DNA from 2 places in the Dyella koreensis genome. Region 2 is predicted to be linked to the other one. Evidence: riboswitches for the same ligand, from Rfam matches in the RefSeq annotation. Region 2 holds a riboswitch; the other holds the start of a gene.
The links. Region 2 has a riboswitch for S-adenosylhomocysteine ahead of ISS97_RS15090 (ATP-grasp domain-containing protein). Riboswitches for the same ligand answer to the same signal wherever they lie in the genome.
Positions count from the first base shown of each region.

Region 1: it holds a riboswitch for S-adenosylhomocysteine, as region 2 does, so the genes downstream of both, ahcY (adenosylhomocysteinase) here and ISS97_RS15090 (ATP-grasp domain-containing protein) in region 2, are expected to answer to the same signal.

Region 1 covers NZ_JADIKD010000008.1:128,369-136,829, forward strand. Annotated here, with positions in the region: gene ISS97_RS06315 (branched-chain amino acid transaminase) at 1-212, opposite strand, end outside; gene ISS97_RS06320 (DUF4124 domain-containing protein) at 289-924, opposite strand; gene metF (methylenetetrahydrofolate reductase [NAD(P)H]) at 953-1,780, opposite strand; gene ISS97_RS06330 (carboxylate--amine ligase) at 1,969-3,159, opposite strand; gene ahcY (adenosylhomocysteinase) at 3,384-4,817, opposite strand; S-adenosyl-L-homocysteine riboswitch at 4,856-4,937, opposite strand; gene ISS97_RS06340 (S9 family peptidase) at 5,085-7,604, shown strand; gene ppc (phosphoenolpyruvate carboxylase) at 7,814-8,461, shown strand, end outside.
Region 2 covers NZ_JADIKD010000011.1:680,085-688,545, forward strand. Annotated here, with positions in the region: gene pgaC (poly-beta-1,6-N-acetyl-D-glucosamine synthase) at 1-1,029, shown strand, start outside; gene pgaD (poly-beta-1,6-N-acetyl-D-glucosamine biosynthesis protein PgaD) at 1,026-1,499, shown strand; gene ISS97_RS15075 (cupin domain-containing protein) at 1,832-2,305, opposite strand; gene ISS97_RS15080 (TraB/GumN family protein) at 2,403-3,425, shown strand; gene ISS97_RS15085 (GGDEF domain-containing protein) at 4,166-5,668, opposite strand; S-adenosyl-L-homocysteine riboswitch at 5,828-5,904, shown strand; gene ISS97_RS15090 (ATP-grasp domain-containing protein) at 5,919-6,791, shown strand; gene ISS97_RS15095 (NHL repeat-containing protein) at 7,154-8,263, shown strand; gene ISS97_RS15100 (ubiquitin family protein) at 8,298-8,461, shown strand, end outside.

The DNA.
Region 1 (8,461 bases), on a different contig from region 2:
ACCATGTCGTAGATCTTGGCCGACTGATACAGGCGCTTCAGGTGATCCGTGAGACGGAAGATCGCGGCGCCGTCCGGCGTGGCATAGCTGCGGATGCCTTCGAACACCGACGAGCCGTAATGCAGCGCATGCGACATCACATGCGTGGTGGCTTCGTGCCAGGGCTTGATCTGGCCGTTCTGCCAGATCCATTCGGGATACTGCTGCGCCATGTCGGTTCTCCGGAAAAATGAGCGACATGATACCTGCTGCCGCTACAGCGGGCCTTTCAGCAGGCTTCCGAGGTATTTACTCGGCGTTGCGCAACCACAGGCAGCCGGAGCGGCGCACGATGGCGAAACGGGTCTCGTGCGGTACGCCGCTGCCGTCGGTGGCGGCGGTGCGCAATACCAGCTGGCGTTCGGTGGACGCGGGCGTGGGTGGCGGGGGCGGGGCGCTACTGCTGCTGCCCGCCATCGGCGTTGTATCGAGGTTGTATAGATCGTTGGCCGGCGGCGCGGCCGGCTGTTGCTCTGCACGGTCCTCGCCGAAGTCCAGCAAGGGCTGCTGCATCAGGGTGGTCAGGGCGCGGATATCCGCCACCGCGGCGTTGCGGCCATAGCCGCCCCACAGCATCAGTCCGGCCAGGCGATTGGGGTCGCGAGTGGCAAAGGCGTCGGTGACGCTCTGGCGCAGCTCGGCGATATTGGACGCACACAGAATCGGCGGCGGCACGCTGGCCGGCATGGTTGTAACACTGGGTGTGCTAGCGGGCTGGGGCGCTGGCTGCACCGGCGTTGCGTTCAGCGCAGCACACTGTTGATCAGTGAAAAGCGGATGACCATCGGCGCTGATGCATCGATGGATGCCGGCCTGGGCAAAGCTGGTGGCGGGATGCAGTGACACGCACAGCAACAGCAAGAAGACGAAGAAGGAAAGGCGCATCCCCCCAGCATACGCTGGCTGCACAGCGTCAACCGTGCAGCCGGTCCAGAATCGCCAGCGTCGCCTTGGCGCGGTTGAGTGTGTAGAAGTGCAGCCCGGGCGCACCGCCTTCTAGCAGGCGGCGACACAGCTGGGCAACGACGTCGGCGGCGAGCTCGCGGATCGATTCGACATCGTCCCCGTGCGCCTGCATGCGCTTGGCGATCCAGCGCGGAATCTCAGCGCCGCAGGCGTCGGAGAAGCGCTTGAGCTGGCTGAAATTGGAGATCGGCATGATGCCCGGCACGATCGGCACCTGCACGCCCAGTCGCCGCACGTCCTCCACGAAACGGAAGTACGCATCGGCGTTGAAGAAGTACTGAGTGATCGCGCCGTTGGCGCCGGCATCCACCTTGGTCTTGAAGTGCTGAAGGTCGATCAGCGCGTCGTCGGCCTGCGGGTGGGTTTCCGGATACGCCGCCACTTCGATATGGAAGTGATCGCCGCTGTGCTTGCGGATAAAGCTGACCAGTTCCGAGGCGTAGTGGAAATCGCCCGGCGAAGCCATGCCCGAAGGCAGGTCGCCGCGCAGTGCGACAAGGCGGCGATAGCCGGCCGCGCGGTAGCTATCCAGCAGATCGGCGATCTCGGCGCGCGTACCGCCCATGCAGGACAGGTGTGGGGCCACGTCGAGGCCGTGGTCGCGATGCAGGCGGGCCACGGTTTCGCCGGTGTAGCTGAGGGTGGACCCACCCGCGCCGAAGGTGACAGATACGTAATCGGGCTTACGCGACTTCAGCGACCTGGCGGCACGGTCCAGCTGGTCGCGCTGCTCTTCGGTCTTGGGCGGGAAGAATTCGAAGCTGATCGATGACATTGCTCGGGTCCGGCGGGCAGTGCACGGAGTATATATCTCTCCCTCGCGATAAAGCGATATATGCCCCGATGTGGCCATGGTAGGAGCGCACCCTGTGCGCGAAAGCCCTGCGCAGCAGGGCCGCTCTTTTCTCCGCATGTGGCAAAGACAGCCCTGCTGCGCAGGGCTTTCGCGCACAGGGTGCGCTCCTACAGGCGCCGCTTCAGTTGCTGCGAAATCACTTGCCCTGCGAAACGCAGCCCCGGCCGCGGGTCGTCAAGCCGGAACGAGTGGAAATGGGCGCTCGCCCATTGGCCCAGGATCGTGAGCATCGGCCCGCGCGCCGCGGACGACTGTGCGCGCACCGTGCTGAGATCGCGATAGAGATCCACGCAGCCCGCGCCGATTGGGTAGCTGGTCGGAGACCGCGTTACCGGCAGGCCCAGCGCATCCTGGTAGGCCATCTCGCAAACATTCACCCCGCAGCGCGCGGCGAACTCCACATACGTCCATGCGCGCGTATTCACCTCGAGGATGCGAAACACCCCGTCGCGCGCGTCGCGCTTGAACTCGGCGCTGAAGATGCCGCGGTACTGCAAGCTGGCCAGCAACGCCGTCATGTATTCGATGGGCGCCTGCACCTGCGCCAGCGGAATACTGCGGCAGTAGGAGCTGTTGCCGAAGTCCGGTGGCGAGATGCGGATGCGCTGCCGTGCGAACAAACCTGTCAGCACGCCGTCGCGATCGCGGAAACCATCGACAAAAAAATGATCGGCGGGTGTGCCTGGCACATACTCCTGCGCCATCAGCGTGAAGCCCTGTGCGTGCAAGCGCTGCCAGTTCTCGCGAAGATCTTCACGGCGCTTGACCCAGACACCCTTGACGCCGGTGACTTCGCTGAACTGCTGCGAGTTCACCGGCTTGATGAAGACGCGATCCAGCGATTCGAGCGGAATCGCCTCGATATCGGCGATCGTGTCGATGCGATACGTGCGCGGCTTGGGAATACCCAGCGTGTCGAGATGGGCGGAGAAGCGCGCCTTGTCCTGCAGGATTTCCTGGGTTTCGCGCGAGCTGGTGCTCAGTGAAAAGCGCGCGCCGAGATCGCTTTGCGGCAGGCCAGTCAGCCATAGCGCGGCGTCGTCGGCGCCCGGAATCAACACCGCGTGTTCGAGTGGGATGTCGCGCAGAGCTTCGTAACCCCGCGACCCTAGCGAGCCATCCCAGGGCGGCGACCCTGGCGTGGGATGGAACCAGCGCGAATGGGTGGTCAGATCATCGGCGGGGCAGGCGACATAAGCGGGAATGCCTGCGATATGCAGGCTGCGCAGAATGCCCAGCGCTGTGGCGCCACGGCCAAGCACGATCGCCGGCATTCGATATTGACGGAGCTCCCCCATAGGCACCATCCGGTTATCCAACGAAACGTCAGGGCGTCATCGTTTGTGCGGCGATGCTAGCACTGCGTTTCGGTGTGCGGATCAGGCAAGTTCACGGCGCAAGAACACGCGGCATGGCGCGTCATGGCTAAGTTGAGGATTGTCTGGCGATGTTCTCGCGCCACAAAAAAGCGCGCGGCTGACGCCGCGCGCTTCATTTTGCTGCATGCCCTGACAGCAGCCGATCAGTAGCGGTAATGATCCGGCTTGTACGGACCTTCCACCGGCACACCGATATACGCAGCCTGTTCCGGCGTCAGCTTGGTCAGCTTCACGCCGATCTGCTCAAGATGCAGGCGGGCGACTTCCTCGTCCAGCTTCTTCGGCAGGCGATACACGGTCTTCTCGTACTTGTCCTTGTTCGCCCACAGGTCGAGCTGGGCCAGCGTCTGGTTGGAGAAGCTGTTGGACATGACGAAGCTCGGGTGACCGTGCGCGCAACCCAGGTTCACCAGGCGACCCTCGGCCAGCATGTAGATACTGTGGCCAGTCTTGGCGAAGGTGTAGCGATCCACCTGCGGCTTGATGTTCTCGCGGGTGACGTCCTTGGCGCCGTTGAGGCGGTCGATCTGGATCTCGTTGTCGAAGTGGCCGATGTTGCACACCAGCGCGTTGTTCTTCATCGCCGCCATGTGCTCCAGCGTGATGATGTCCTTGTTGCCGGTAGTGGTGACGTAGATGTCGCCGATGCCGAGGGTGTCTTCGATGGTGGTGACCTGGAAGCCTTCCATCGCCGCCTGCAGGGCGTTGATCGGGTCGATCTCGGTCACGATCACGCGCGCGCCGAAGCCCTTCAGCGAGTGCGCGCAACCCTTGCCCACATCGCCATAGCCGCAGACCACGGCGACCTTGCCGGCCACCATCAGGTCGGTGGCGCGCTTGATGCCGTCGGCCAGCGACTCGCGGCAGCCGTACAAGTTGTCGAACTTGCTCTTGGTGACCGAGTCATTGACGTTGATCGCCGGCACCAGCAGCTTGCCGGCCTCGGCCAGCTGATAGAGGCGGTGCACGCCGGTGGTGGTCTCTTCGGAGACGCCCTTCCACTCGGCCGCAACCTTCTTCCAGAAGCCCGGGCGCTCCTTCAGCACGCGCTTGAGCAGATCCTTGATCACCTGCTCTTCGTGGTTGCCGCTGGGGGTGTTGACCCAGTTATCGCCGTTCTCGAGTTCCAGGCCCTTGTGGATCAGCAGGGTGGCGTCGCCACCGTCGTCCACGATCAGCTGCGGACCGAGCTCACCCGGGTGGGTCAGCATGTCGAGCGTGCAGTCCCAGTACTCCTCCAGCGACTCGCCCTTCCAGGCGAACACCGGCAGGTCGCCGGCGGCCAGCGCGGCGGCCACGTCGTCCTGGGTGGAGAAGATGTTGCACGAGGCCCAGCGCACCGAGGCGCCCAGCGCGCGCAGCGTCTCGGCCAGCACAGCGGTTTCCTTGGTGACGTGCAGCGAGCCGGACAGGCGCACGCCCTTCAGCGGCTGCTCCTTGGCGTAGCGGGCGCGGATCTGCATCAGGCCCGGCATTTCCTCTTCCGCCATGCGGATACGGCGGCGGCCGAGCTCGGCGAGGGAGATGTCGCGGACCTTGAAGTCCTGCGTGGCGGAATCTTTGGTGACTGCGTTCATGGCGTATCTCCGGTGATCGCGACGAGGTATGTCGCATCGTTGACCGGGCGCCGTTACAAAGGCTATCCGCCGAGCCTGGCCGTGGCTAAACCATCCACGGTCGCAGCGCCCCTCGGCGAGAGCCGCAGATTATAGCGTCAGTCCCCTCCGGGTTCTCCGGGTCGGCGTTTGACGGCCGGCACCGAGGCACATGACTGATGGCCTAGGGTCTGGCGCCCGCGGCGCCGTTATGGTCGCAAATTCCTTCGGCTACGGTGCTGACTCGACATGGATAGATCCCTTTCACGCCTCGCTCTTGCCGGTCTCCTGCTCGCGGCGCTGCCGCTGGCGATGCACTCGACGGCGGTGTATTCGCAGGCAGCACCGGTGGCTGTCGCGGCTGCGCCAGCCGGCGGCTATCAATTGCCGCCCAAGCCGCTGCAAGCGCTGGTGGACGCACCCCGCCCGCCGCAGCTGTCGATCAGCCCGCATCGCGATCTGCTCGCGCTGACGCAAGCGCCAGCGCTGCCCGGCATCGATGTGGTGGCCCAGCCAGAATTGAAGCTGGCCGGCTTGCGCATTAATCCGCGCACCTATGCGGAAAGCCGCTTCCTGTTCGGCAGCGACCTGTGGCTGATGGAGATCGCCAGCGGCAAGGAGATCCACCTGCAGGGCCTGCCGCAGCCGCTGTCCATCGCCAGCTCCAGCTGGTCGCCGGATCAGCGCTACCTCGCTTTCAATCAAGTCGATGCCAAGTCGGGCAGCAATGAACTGTGGCTGGTGGACGTGGCGGCGCGCAGCGCGCGCCGGCTCACTGACCTCCCATTGAACACGGTGGCCAGCCGCGGTTATGCCTGGATGCCCGACAGCCAGCAGCTGCTGGTGCAGCTGCGTGCAGAGGGGCAGGGCGCAGCGCCGGTATCCAATGCCATTCCCTCCGGGCCGAACGTGCAGGAAACACAGGCCGGGCAGGGCGTGAAGGCCATCCGCACGTATCAGGACATGCTGCGCAACGAAGACGACGCACGCGTGTTCGAACATTACCTGCGTTCGCAATCGGCTCTCGTCGACCTGCAAGGCAAGGTAACCCGCGTGGGTGAGTCGGCACTGACGCTGTCCGTCGACGCGTCGCCGGATGGCCGTTATCTGCTGCGTCAGCGTGTGGAGCGTCCGTTCTCCTATCTGGTGCCGGTCACCGAATTTCCCCGCCACATCGAAGTGCTCGATCTCAACGGCAAGCTGGTCAAAGAGATCGCCAGCCAGCCGCTGATCGAAGGCCTGCCCACCGGCAACGATGCCGTGCGTACCGGCGTGCGCGATATCGAATGGCGCAGCGATGCGCCCGCCACCCTGGTATGGGCCGAGGCCCAGGACGGCGGCGACCCTGCACGCAAAGCCGATATCCGCGACGCCGTGCTGATGCAGACGGCGCCGTTCGACCATGCGCCCGTCACCCTGGCGAAGCTGGCCACCCGCTACCAGGGCACGTATTGGGGCAACGGCAATCTGGCCCTGATCAGCGAGTTCTGGTGGAAGACGCGCCAGGTGAAAGAGTGGCGCGTGGCACCGGATCACCCGGAACAGGCTCCCAAGCTGGTTCGCGAAGGTTCTTCGGAGGACCGCTACAAGAATCCCGGCAAGCCGATCACCGTCAGGGATGAGCATGGTGAATCGCGCCTGCTGATCGCGGCCGATGGCGAAAGCATCTTCCGGCTTGGCGAAGGCGCATCGCCGGAGGGCAATCGTCCCTTTGTGGACAAGGTTGACCTGCGCGATGGGCAGGCCGCGCGTCTGTTCCATTCGCAGGCGCCGTATTACGAAGCGCCGCAGGCCGTGCTGGATTCGGAAGGACAGGGCCTGCTGACCTCACGCGAGTCGCCCGATGAGCCGACCAACTTCTTCGTTCGCGATGGCAGTGCCAAGGGTTCGCCGCTGCGCGCGCTTACGCACTTCCCGCACCCCACGCCGCAGCTCAAAGGTGTGAAGAAGGAACAGATCCGCTACAAGCGCAAGGACGGCGTGGAACTCACCGCCACGCTCTACCTGCCGCCCAAGTACGACCCGAAAAAAGATGGCCCGCGCCCGATGCTGATGTGGGCCTACCCCACCGAGTTCAAATCGGCCGAGGCGGCCAGCCAGGTCACCGATTCGCCATACCGCTTCAACCGCATCGGCTTCTGGGGGCCGCAGGTGTTCCTGGCGATGGGCTACACCGTGCTGGACAACTTCGCGGTGCCGATTGTGGGCGAGGGCAGCAAGGAGCCGAACGACACCTACATCCCGCAGCTGGTGGCGAGTGCCGAAGCGGCGGTGGACGAGGTCGTGCGTCGCGGCGTGGCCGACCGTAACCGCATCGCCGTGGGCGGCCATTCCTACGGCGCCTTCATGACCGCCAACCTGCTCGCGCATACACGGCTGTTCAAGGCCGGCATCGCGCGCAGCGGCGCCTACAACCGCACACTCACACCGTTCGGCTTCCAGTCCGAAGAGCGCAACTACTGGCAGGCGGAGGAGGTGTACAACACCATGTCGCCGTTCAACTACGCCGACCACATCAAGGACGCGCTGTTGATGATCCACGGCGAGCAGGACAACAACTCCGGCACCTTCCCGATCCAGAGCGAGCGCCTGTATGCGGCGATCAAGGGGCTGGGCGGCACCGCCCGGCTGGTGATGCTGCCGAACGAGGCGCACGCCTACCGCGCGCGCGAATCGATCATGGAAATGCTGGCCGAGTCGAATGAGTGGCTGGAGCGTTACGTGAAGCAGGCGAAGCCGGCGGGTGATGCTGGTAAGACCGTGCGCTGAGTCGATCGGTCGGCCAGTTCAAGAACGGGGCGCCAGGCGCCCCGTTCTCATTTGTAGGAGCCCACCCTGTGGGCGACCGGGGTAGCGGCGCAGCCGTGGTTCGCGCACAGGGTGCGCTCCTACAGGGACAACAAGCCTTTGCGGCGGCGCACAAAAGACGGAAATCTTGGAGTAGTCTTGGCCGTCCAGACATCCAATCCGTGGCATCGATGAGCCAGCAACGCAGTCCTGAGTTCGCCCCGCACGACGCCCCACTCCGCGAAGACGTACGCCGCCTCGGCACCCTGGTCGGCAACATGCTGGCCGAACAGGTCTCGCCGGATTTCTTTGATGAAGTCGAACGTATCCGCACCGCCGCCATCGCGCGCCGCCACGAAGGCGCGCCGCTCACCTTGCTGGCGAGCTTGCTGACCGGGCAGGACACGCAGCGTGCCGAAGCACTGGCGCGCGCCTTCGCCACCTACTTCCAGGCCGTCAATATCGCCGAGCGCGTGCACCGCATCCGCCGCCGCCGCGATTACCAACGTACCGAAGGCGCACCGCAGCCGGAATCGCTGCTGGATGTGCTGACGCGACTGAAAGAGCAGGGCGTAGGCGCGGCCGAGTTGCTGGAATGGCTGGCGCGGCTGCGCGTGGAGCCGGTGTTCACCGCGCATCCCACCGAGGCGATGCGCCGCTCGCTGCTGGAGAAAGAGCAGGCGATCGTGCGCGCGCTGATCGACAACTTCGATCCCAGCCGCACACCGCAGGAACGCAAGGAAGACGACGACCGCATCTTCATGGCGCTGTCTTCGGGCTGGCAGACGGCGGAGGCGTCGCCGATCCGCCCCAGCGTGCAGGACGAGCACCATCACGTC
Region 2 (8,461 bases):
GCCGCGCAGCGTTACCCGCATTTCGAGGTGATCGCGGTCAACGATGGCTCCACCGACGACACCGGCGCGCAACTGGATGCGTTGCTGGCGGAGTATCCGCAGTTGCGCGTGATCCACTTCGCCAGCAACCAGGGCAAGGCCATGGGCCTGCGCATGGCCGCCATGGCGGCGCGCGGCGAATTCCTGGTCTGCGTGGACGGCGACGCCCTACTCGACGAATACGCCACGCACTGGCTGATGCGACATATGGTCAGCAGCTCGCGCGTCGGCTCGGTCACCGGCAACCCGCGCATCCGCAATCGCTCCACCTTGTTGGGCAAGCTACAGGTGGGCGAGTTCTCTTCGATCATCGGCTTGATCAAGCGCGCGCAGCGCGTGTACGGGCGAGTGTTCACCGTCTCCGGCGTGATCGCCTGTTTTCGCCGCAGCGCCGTGCACGATGTCGGCTATTGGAGCACCGATATGGTGACCGAGGACATCGACATCAGCTGGCGCCTGCAGATGCATCACTGGGATATCCGTTACGAACCCAATGCGCTGTGCTGGATATTGATGCCCGAAACCCTGCGCGGCCTGTGGAAGCAACGCGTGCGCTGGGCCCAGGGCGGTGTGGAGGTGATCCTGCGTTATACCCGCCAGCTGCTGCGCTGGCGCCGGCGCCGCATGTGGCCGATAGCGCTGGAATACATCTTCAGCCTGGTGTGGGCGTACGCGATGGTGAGCATCGTGCTGCTGTGGCTGTTGGGCCTGTTCCTTCCACTGCCGCCCGCACTACATGTCCCGACGTTGCTGCCGCAATGGCATGGCGTGATGTTGGGCATGGTCTGTCTGATCCAGTTCGGCATCGCCACGCTGATTGACCGGCGTTACGAGACCCGGGTCGGACGCAACTATTACTGGATGATCTGGTACCCGCTGACCTACTGGCTGCTCAGTACGGCCACCACCGTGGTGGCCTTTCCCAAGGCGCTATTCAAGCGCAAGGGAACGCGGGCGGTATGGACCAGCCCTGACCGAGGTGTGCGATGAGAGCCGAAGCCATTCTGATTCAACGACCGGAGCGCCAGCATCCGGCCCAACGTATGCTGTTCACCACCGCCACTTTGTTGGCCTGGGCGCTATGGGCGTCATTGTGGCTGCCCTTGGTCACTCTGGTCGCGTGGTTGCTCGGCTTGCGCGTCAGTTATGTGGAATTGGTCGTGCGCGAGCACAGTCACGGCGTGCAGGATCTGCTGACCATGCTGGTGATCGCTCTCGCCTGCGCGCTGACCGCGGCGGCATGGGCTGGCTACAACCGCCTGCGCTATGGCCATTTGCGCCGGCGCCACCGCAGCCTGCCCGCTGACCGCACCGCCATTGCAGGTGCATTGGGTGTGCAGCATGCCACGGCTGCCTGGATGTATACGGCACCGCGGATGGTGTTGGAGTTTCTGGAGGATGGGCTGATCGTGCATCAGCAGGGGGTGCAGCAGCGTGTCTTGCGTAGCGCTGCTGCCTAGGCCTCGTTGGCTTTGAAGCTCGGCTTGCTCCCTCTCCTCCGGGGAGAGGGCTGGCGAGGATTCGGCCCTTGAGCCAATTCCTCCTACTCGTCATTCCGGCGCAGGCCGGAATCCAGTAGTGGCGCGCTTCGGTTGTTGCGACTGCGTGCTCTGGCCGCTTATGCAGCGGGCATTTCGGACGCCTGCCGGCGCCCGAGTTACTTTCTCTTTGCTGGCCCAAAGAGAAAGTAACCAAAGAGAAATGGCCTCAGAGCGGGCGGTGTGCTTTGTAGCTGCGCATCTTCCAGTGCCAGACGTCGGTGTAGGTTTCTCCAGTCGGCCCACCAAAGCAATCAGATCGGTCCTTGCTGGATGTGGTCCATATCCACTAACTCTTCCACCTCGCCATTGATATAAAGCCGCTTGTTCTGGCGCGGGTAGTCGCAGACGTCCTGTGCCAGGCGCTGTCCTGCCACCAGCAGCACCAGTGGCTCGGTGCCGGTGTTGGTCACGGTATGGGCGGGGCCCCCGCGGGCAAAGCCCAGAAAATCACCGGTGCCGAGATCGTAGTGTTGCTCGTCGATCACTGCCTCGCCGCGACCCGACAGGACGTAGACGCATTCTTCCTCGTAAAGGTGCCGGTGATACTCGGCCGCGTCGTGGCCCGGCATCAGCGTCACCATCAGAAAGCCGAACTGGGTCAGGCCGGTGGCGTCGCTCAGGCTTTTCTTTAGGCGCACGGCGTTCGGGTTGAGGGTGTGGACTGCACGCTGCGCCGGCATGGCGTCGATATCGGCGGCCTTCAATAGCTCGCGTGGCTTGCTCATCGGCTTCTCTCTAGGGACCCGCCACAACACGGCGCACCCGAGTATCCTGCGCAGGCCGTAGCGCGGCAATCGTGTACTTGCTTGCATGGAGTTCCGGATGCGCGGGAAGACCATCCTCTACGTCGGTGCCTTGCTGATCAGCATGAGCGCATGGGCGCAATCCGCCAGCGATGCGCAAAAACCTCCCTCCCCCGTGGACGCGGTACGCCTGCAGACGGTGACCGTCACCGGCATCCAGCCCGGTCCCGGTCTGTGGAAGGTCAGCCAGGGTGACCATGTGCTGTGGGTACTCGGCACGCTGACGCCGCTGCCCAAGCATATGAAGTGGCGCTCGACTCAGGTGGAGCAGGTCATCGCGCAATCGCAGGAGCTGCTCGAGCCGCCCACGGCCGAACTGAGAATGCATGAGGGCCTGCTCAGCCGCCTGAACCTGCAGCCCTCGTTCAATTCACACAAGAATCCGGATGGCGCCAACCTGCAGCAACTGCTGCCGCCAGACGTATTCGCGCGCTGGCAAACCCTGAAGCAGCAGTACATCGGCAACAACAGCGGCATCGAGTACTGGCAGCCCATGCCGGTCACGGAGAAGCTGCGCGAAAAAGCGCTGGACACCGCCAAACTCACCGACACCAGCGACGTGGTGGATACCGTGACCCGGCTCGCGCGCAAACACAACGTCCGCCTGACGCCGGTGAAGTACGAAATGATGGTGGGCTCCGCCGTCGATGCGGCGGAAACGCAGCGCCAGATCACCCAGCGCGATATCGCCTGCCTCGACCAGACCATGCAAAGCATCGAGCGCGATCTCGACACGCTGACGGTTCGCGCCAACGCCTGGGCCACCGGCGACATGGCGACCCTGCGCAAACTGGCGCCGGGCAGCCGCTACGACTCCTGCATCGTGCCCGTCGCCAACGCCGATTTCGCCCAGCAACTCGGCCTGCACGATCTGCCTGAGCGCATGGAAGGCGCCTGGCTCACAACCGCGCAGTTCGCACTCTCACGCAACGCGCAGACGTTCGCGCTGCTGCCGATGGAACAGGTGCTGTCGCCGGACGGCCTCGTCGGCAAGCTCAAGGCACAGGGATATACCGTGCAGGCGCCGGATGAACTTGAGTAGTGGGGTGCCACGCTGGAAGTCTGCTCACTATCTTTGATTCTGTATGGAACAGGGTGCGCTGCTCGGGTGTAAGTCTTTGGTTCGCGGCTTCCTACTTTGATGTTGGGCTATCGCGACCTGGCCGCTTACGCAGCGGGCGTTCCGCCTCGCTACCGCGAGCCGGGTCACTTTCTCTTTGTTGGCCCAACCCCCGAGGGGGCCTAGAGAGAAAGTAACCAAAGAGAAATGGCCTGAGAGCAGGTGGTGGGCTCTGTAGCTGCGCATCGTCCAGTGCCAGACATCGGGATAGCTTCGCTTCTTGTTCCGCTCTGCTGTGGAACTGGTTGGCGTCGTCAGACCCGCACATGCTTTTCTCCTCCCCCTGCTCGCAGGGGGAGGCCGGGAGGGGGTAAGCCCTTGCGACAACCTCTCCCGATACGCCTTCCCAAGTACTCACCCCTCCCCAACCCTCCCCTGCGAGCAGGGGAGGGGGCACGAGCAAAGGCAAAAACATCCCAACGTCTGACACTGGAAGGAGTGCGGCTACGAAGTACGCCGCGCTCTTCTAGACCATTTCTCTTTGGTTACTTTCTCTCTAGGCCCCCTCGGGGGGTTGGGTCAGCAAAGAGAAAGTAACTCGGGCGCCGGCAGGCGTCCGACATGCCCGCTGCATAAGCGGCCAGGTCGCGATAACTCAACGATTGTCGCGACCATAAAGAACAGCCCTCAACGCTTCCCGGCGCAGAGATTTAGAGCAGCCCCTAAGCCGGCGCATCCCGCGCCGGCTCAAGCGGCGGCGCATAGGCGATGCGATCGCGACCGCTGCGCTTGGCCTCGTACAGTGCCTCATCGGCACGCGCCACCAGATCGGTCGCGACCTGGTCGCCGCTCATCGGATAGACGGCCAGACCGACACTGGTCGTGACAATGCCGAAGGGACTGTCGGCATTGACGATCGCCATGCCGCGGATGGTCTCGCGAACCTTGACCGCCATAGCGGTCGCGCCGGCCAGATCGGTGTCCGGCAACAGCAATGCGAACTCTTCGCCACCATAGCGCGCCAACAGATCGGTCGAACGCTGGCACAGCTTGCGCAACTCGCCGGCCAGCTCCCGCAGACAACGATCACCGACAAGATGGCCATAGCGATCATTGACCAACTTGAAGTAGTCGATGTCGATCATCAACAGACCAAGCGGCTGTCCAGTGCGCTGCGCCCGAGCGTACTCTCGCTGCAAGGCATGATCGAAGCCCCGGCGATTCAGGGTGCCGGTCAGGGCGTCTTCCCAGGCCAGGCTTTCCAGCGCGGCGCGGTCATGGCGCAGGGCATCTTCCGATGCGATATGCCGGGCCTGCATCAGCGTGCTGCGCAGGCCATAACCCACCAGGGCCACCACCACACCCGCCACGCCGAGATAGAAATGTTGGCGCAGCAGAAACAGCGAAGTCAGCAGCACGGCCAGCGCCAGCATGAGCGGACTGCCGCTATGAACGATCCGCGCCAGACGCGGACTGTGCAGCACTGGCGGAATCACGCAGCGCCATCCCAGTGCCGCCAGCAACAGAAACGGCATCTCGATCACCCACAGCGTGCGATAACCACCGACCTGCGGCGCTTGCAGGGCCAGCACATGATTGAAGTACACCGCGGCAAACAAATAGGCCACGGTATAGATCGCCAGCAGGCCGAACAGCCGGCTCTCGCGATGCCCCTTCGCCGCCAGGTAGCGCAGGACGCAGCAGAACGCGAGAAACAGATTCTCGAGATCGAACATCCACACTACCTGCCGCGCATGGTCGGCATCCGCCGCGCCCTGCAAGGTGGTCAGCGAGAACACATACACATAGAACAGATAGCCAAGCGAAACGGCCATCGCCGCATCGACCGCGCGAACGATTTTCGACTGGCGTTCTTCGTTGGCGCCGGAAGCCGCATAGGTAATCGGCACGCCGTACTGGATATAGACCAGCATGATCGCCCCCGGCGTGAGGTTATGCCGGTCGAGCACCAGCTCGGACGCCGCACTCATCGCCATGCCGAGCGTCCACAGCAGCATGCTCGCCGCCACCAGGATCCACCCCTTGTAGAGCGCAAACCCATCGAGCAGGCAGCGCCGCAGCATCACCAGGGTCGCCAGCAATGGTGCGGCGATCATGAAGGGGTAGGACAGCGTCATATCGTTTTGCGGAAACAGCGCTACAACCAGCACCTGCAGTGCCAGGAACGCACCAGCGAGAGCCAGCTCGATCTTCGGCAGTGGCATGCTCACATCCGCGATAACCGGGCCAGCCTCCATGGCTTCCCCGCTGTGGCACAGCTTGGGAAATCGCCCGTTCAAAAGCAAGGACGTGATCCGCATACCGGCAAACGGCATGCGCCGCGTTGACGGCCGGGGTGCCGCTCGGGGAGACTAGTTATCTATCGGGCTGAGGGGTGCTGCGACGGACTGGTTCCGCCACGCTCAGCCTGGATCCATCCAGACAAGGGCGCCCTCCATCATTGGAGGTTTCAGCATGTCCGCAACTATCCCCCTTCGCCTCGCGATCGCCACGTCCGACCTGGTTCCCGGCATCCATCCGGACGACGCCCATCTCGCCGCCACCCTGCGCCAGCTCGACATCGAACCCACCGCCTGCGTGTGGAACGATCCCGCCGTGGACTGGGCCGCCTACGACGCCGTACTGCTGCGCTCGACCTGGGACTACTTCAAGCACTACGCCGCCTTCACCCGCTGGCTGGACCGCCTGCCGATTCCCACCATCAACGACAAGCCGCTGGTGCGCTGGAACAGCGACAAGCGCTACCTGCTCGACCTGGCCGCGCAGGGTATCGACATCATTCCCACCCAGATCGTGCCCGCGAAAGACCTGCCGCAAGCCCTCTCCGCGCGACACGGGGAAGAGGTAGTGGTGAAACCCACGGTGAGCGGCACCGCCTGGCACACCGCGCGCGGCACGGTCGGCGAAGCAAGCTTCCAGCAAGCCATTGCGCAACTCCCGCTGGCGTTCGACTACCTGGTGCAACCCTTCCTGCACGAAGTCGTCAACGACGGCGAATGGTCGCTACTGTTCTTCGGCGGCGAATTCAGCCATGCCGTGATCAAGCGGCCGGCGGCCGGCGACTATCGCGTGCAATCGGATTTCGGCGGCACCGCCGAGCTGATCGAACCCGATGCCGCACTGATCGCCAGCGCACAACGCGCCCTCGCCGCCACCGCCGCACTCGGCCACGCCAAGGTCGCCTACGCGCGCGTGGATGGCGTGGTGGTGGGCGGCAAGTTTCTGCTGATGGAACTGGAGATGATCGAACCCTTCCTGCATCTCGAAGTACGTCCGGACGCGGCGGAGCGTTTTGCCGCGCACGTGAAGCAGCGATTGACAGCGTGATCGCGCAGCACACGATCAAGCGTTTTGTTGCCAGCCCGTGACATCGCCGCGCGCCTCACGATTTCTTTCCGCGTACATCCCAGAACAAAGAAGCCGGCGCGCATTTTCATCGGCTGTTGACGCCGCGGCGCCATCGGGGGCGTAGAAGGACGATGGCGAGCCGCCGACATGGAGGCGGCCGGCTCGCCGTTGCCGGAACAAGAAATCATTGACTCGCTCATGCGGGCACCCCATCAGGCCACCCGGCGGCCCGGTGCGGTACGTCTGTGTCCAGAGACGTGGTGCGAATCCGGCGCGGATCGTGCGTCAGTTTGAGAGCTTTTGAAGTTTCGCTACTCCACTCTCAGCCACAGGACACAACGATGAAACGTCGACTTTTGTCGTGCCTGCTTTGCGCAGGTACTTTCGCAGGTAGCGCGCTGGCGAGTTCGCTACCACCGGGAACGCTGTTGGCGGTAGACCAGACAGCCGGCACCCAGCATCTGGGCTCGCTATTCACAGTCAACCAGAGCAATGGCCAACGCATCGTCTTCAGCGACTTCAGCAACACATCACAAGGCGTAACCGGCGTCGATCCCAACGGCGTCGCCTGGCTGCCCGGGCAGCTGCTGGGCCTGATTCCCGGCAGCGTACTGGTGACGGACGGCAGCGGCGGTACCGACGAGCGCGGCGCGCTCTACCGCATCGATCCATCCACCGGACAGCGGACGCTATTCAGCGATTTCGGCAACGGCCTGCAAGGTCCACTCGGTATCTACCCAGTGAGCGTACTGGCCGTACCACCAGGCCTGCTGAGCTGGAGCGGCGTGCTGGTATGCGACCCCTATGCCGGCACCAACGGACAGGGCGCGCTGTTCTCCGTGGACACCAACGGCCATCGCACCGTCCTCATCGATTTCGGCGACGGCAACGGCCCACAGGGCACCTACCCCGACAGCATGGCGCTGTATGGCGGCCTGCTGGGTCTCGGCCGCACGGTACTGGTGGCCGACGGCAGCGCCGGCACCAATCAACATGGCGCACTCTTCAGCGTCGACCCGCTGGGAAAGACCCGCACCGTGATCAGCGACTTCGGCGATAGCAGTGAAGGGTGGGTCGATCCGAATCCATTGAGCACGCCGGTCGGTATCGCGGTTTCTCCATCGAATCAGGTCTACGTACTGGTCGATGAAGCAGGTACGGGGGGCGCGGGCGCGCTGGTAGAGGTCAACGCGACAACCGGCTATCGCACTTTAGTGAGCGACTTCGGCAACGCCACTCAAGGCACCATCGGCGCCAGCCCAAGCGGTGTGACCTGGCTGGCCAACTACGGCGGCCTCGGCGTATCCGACAGCCTGGCGGGCACTGGCGGCAACGGCACGGTGTTCCTGGTCAACCCCGCCACAGGCGCGCGCACCACGCTGAGCGACTTCGGCAACACCGCGCAAGGCGCGCCAGGCGCCGAACCCAGCGGACTGGCCGTCATCCAGTAGCGCGACCACGCCCTCCACTCTGCAAGGAATCCCTATGAAAACCGAATCCAAACACCGGACACGCCTGTCCGCATGGCTGCTGAGCCTGGTGATCGTCGGCGGCGCCGTGTTCGCACCTGCCGCAGCGGCAATGCAGGAGTACGTCAAAACCTTGACCGGCAAGACCATCACGCTCGAAGTCGAACCCTCCGACTCCAT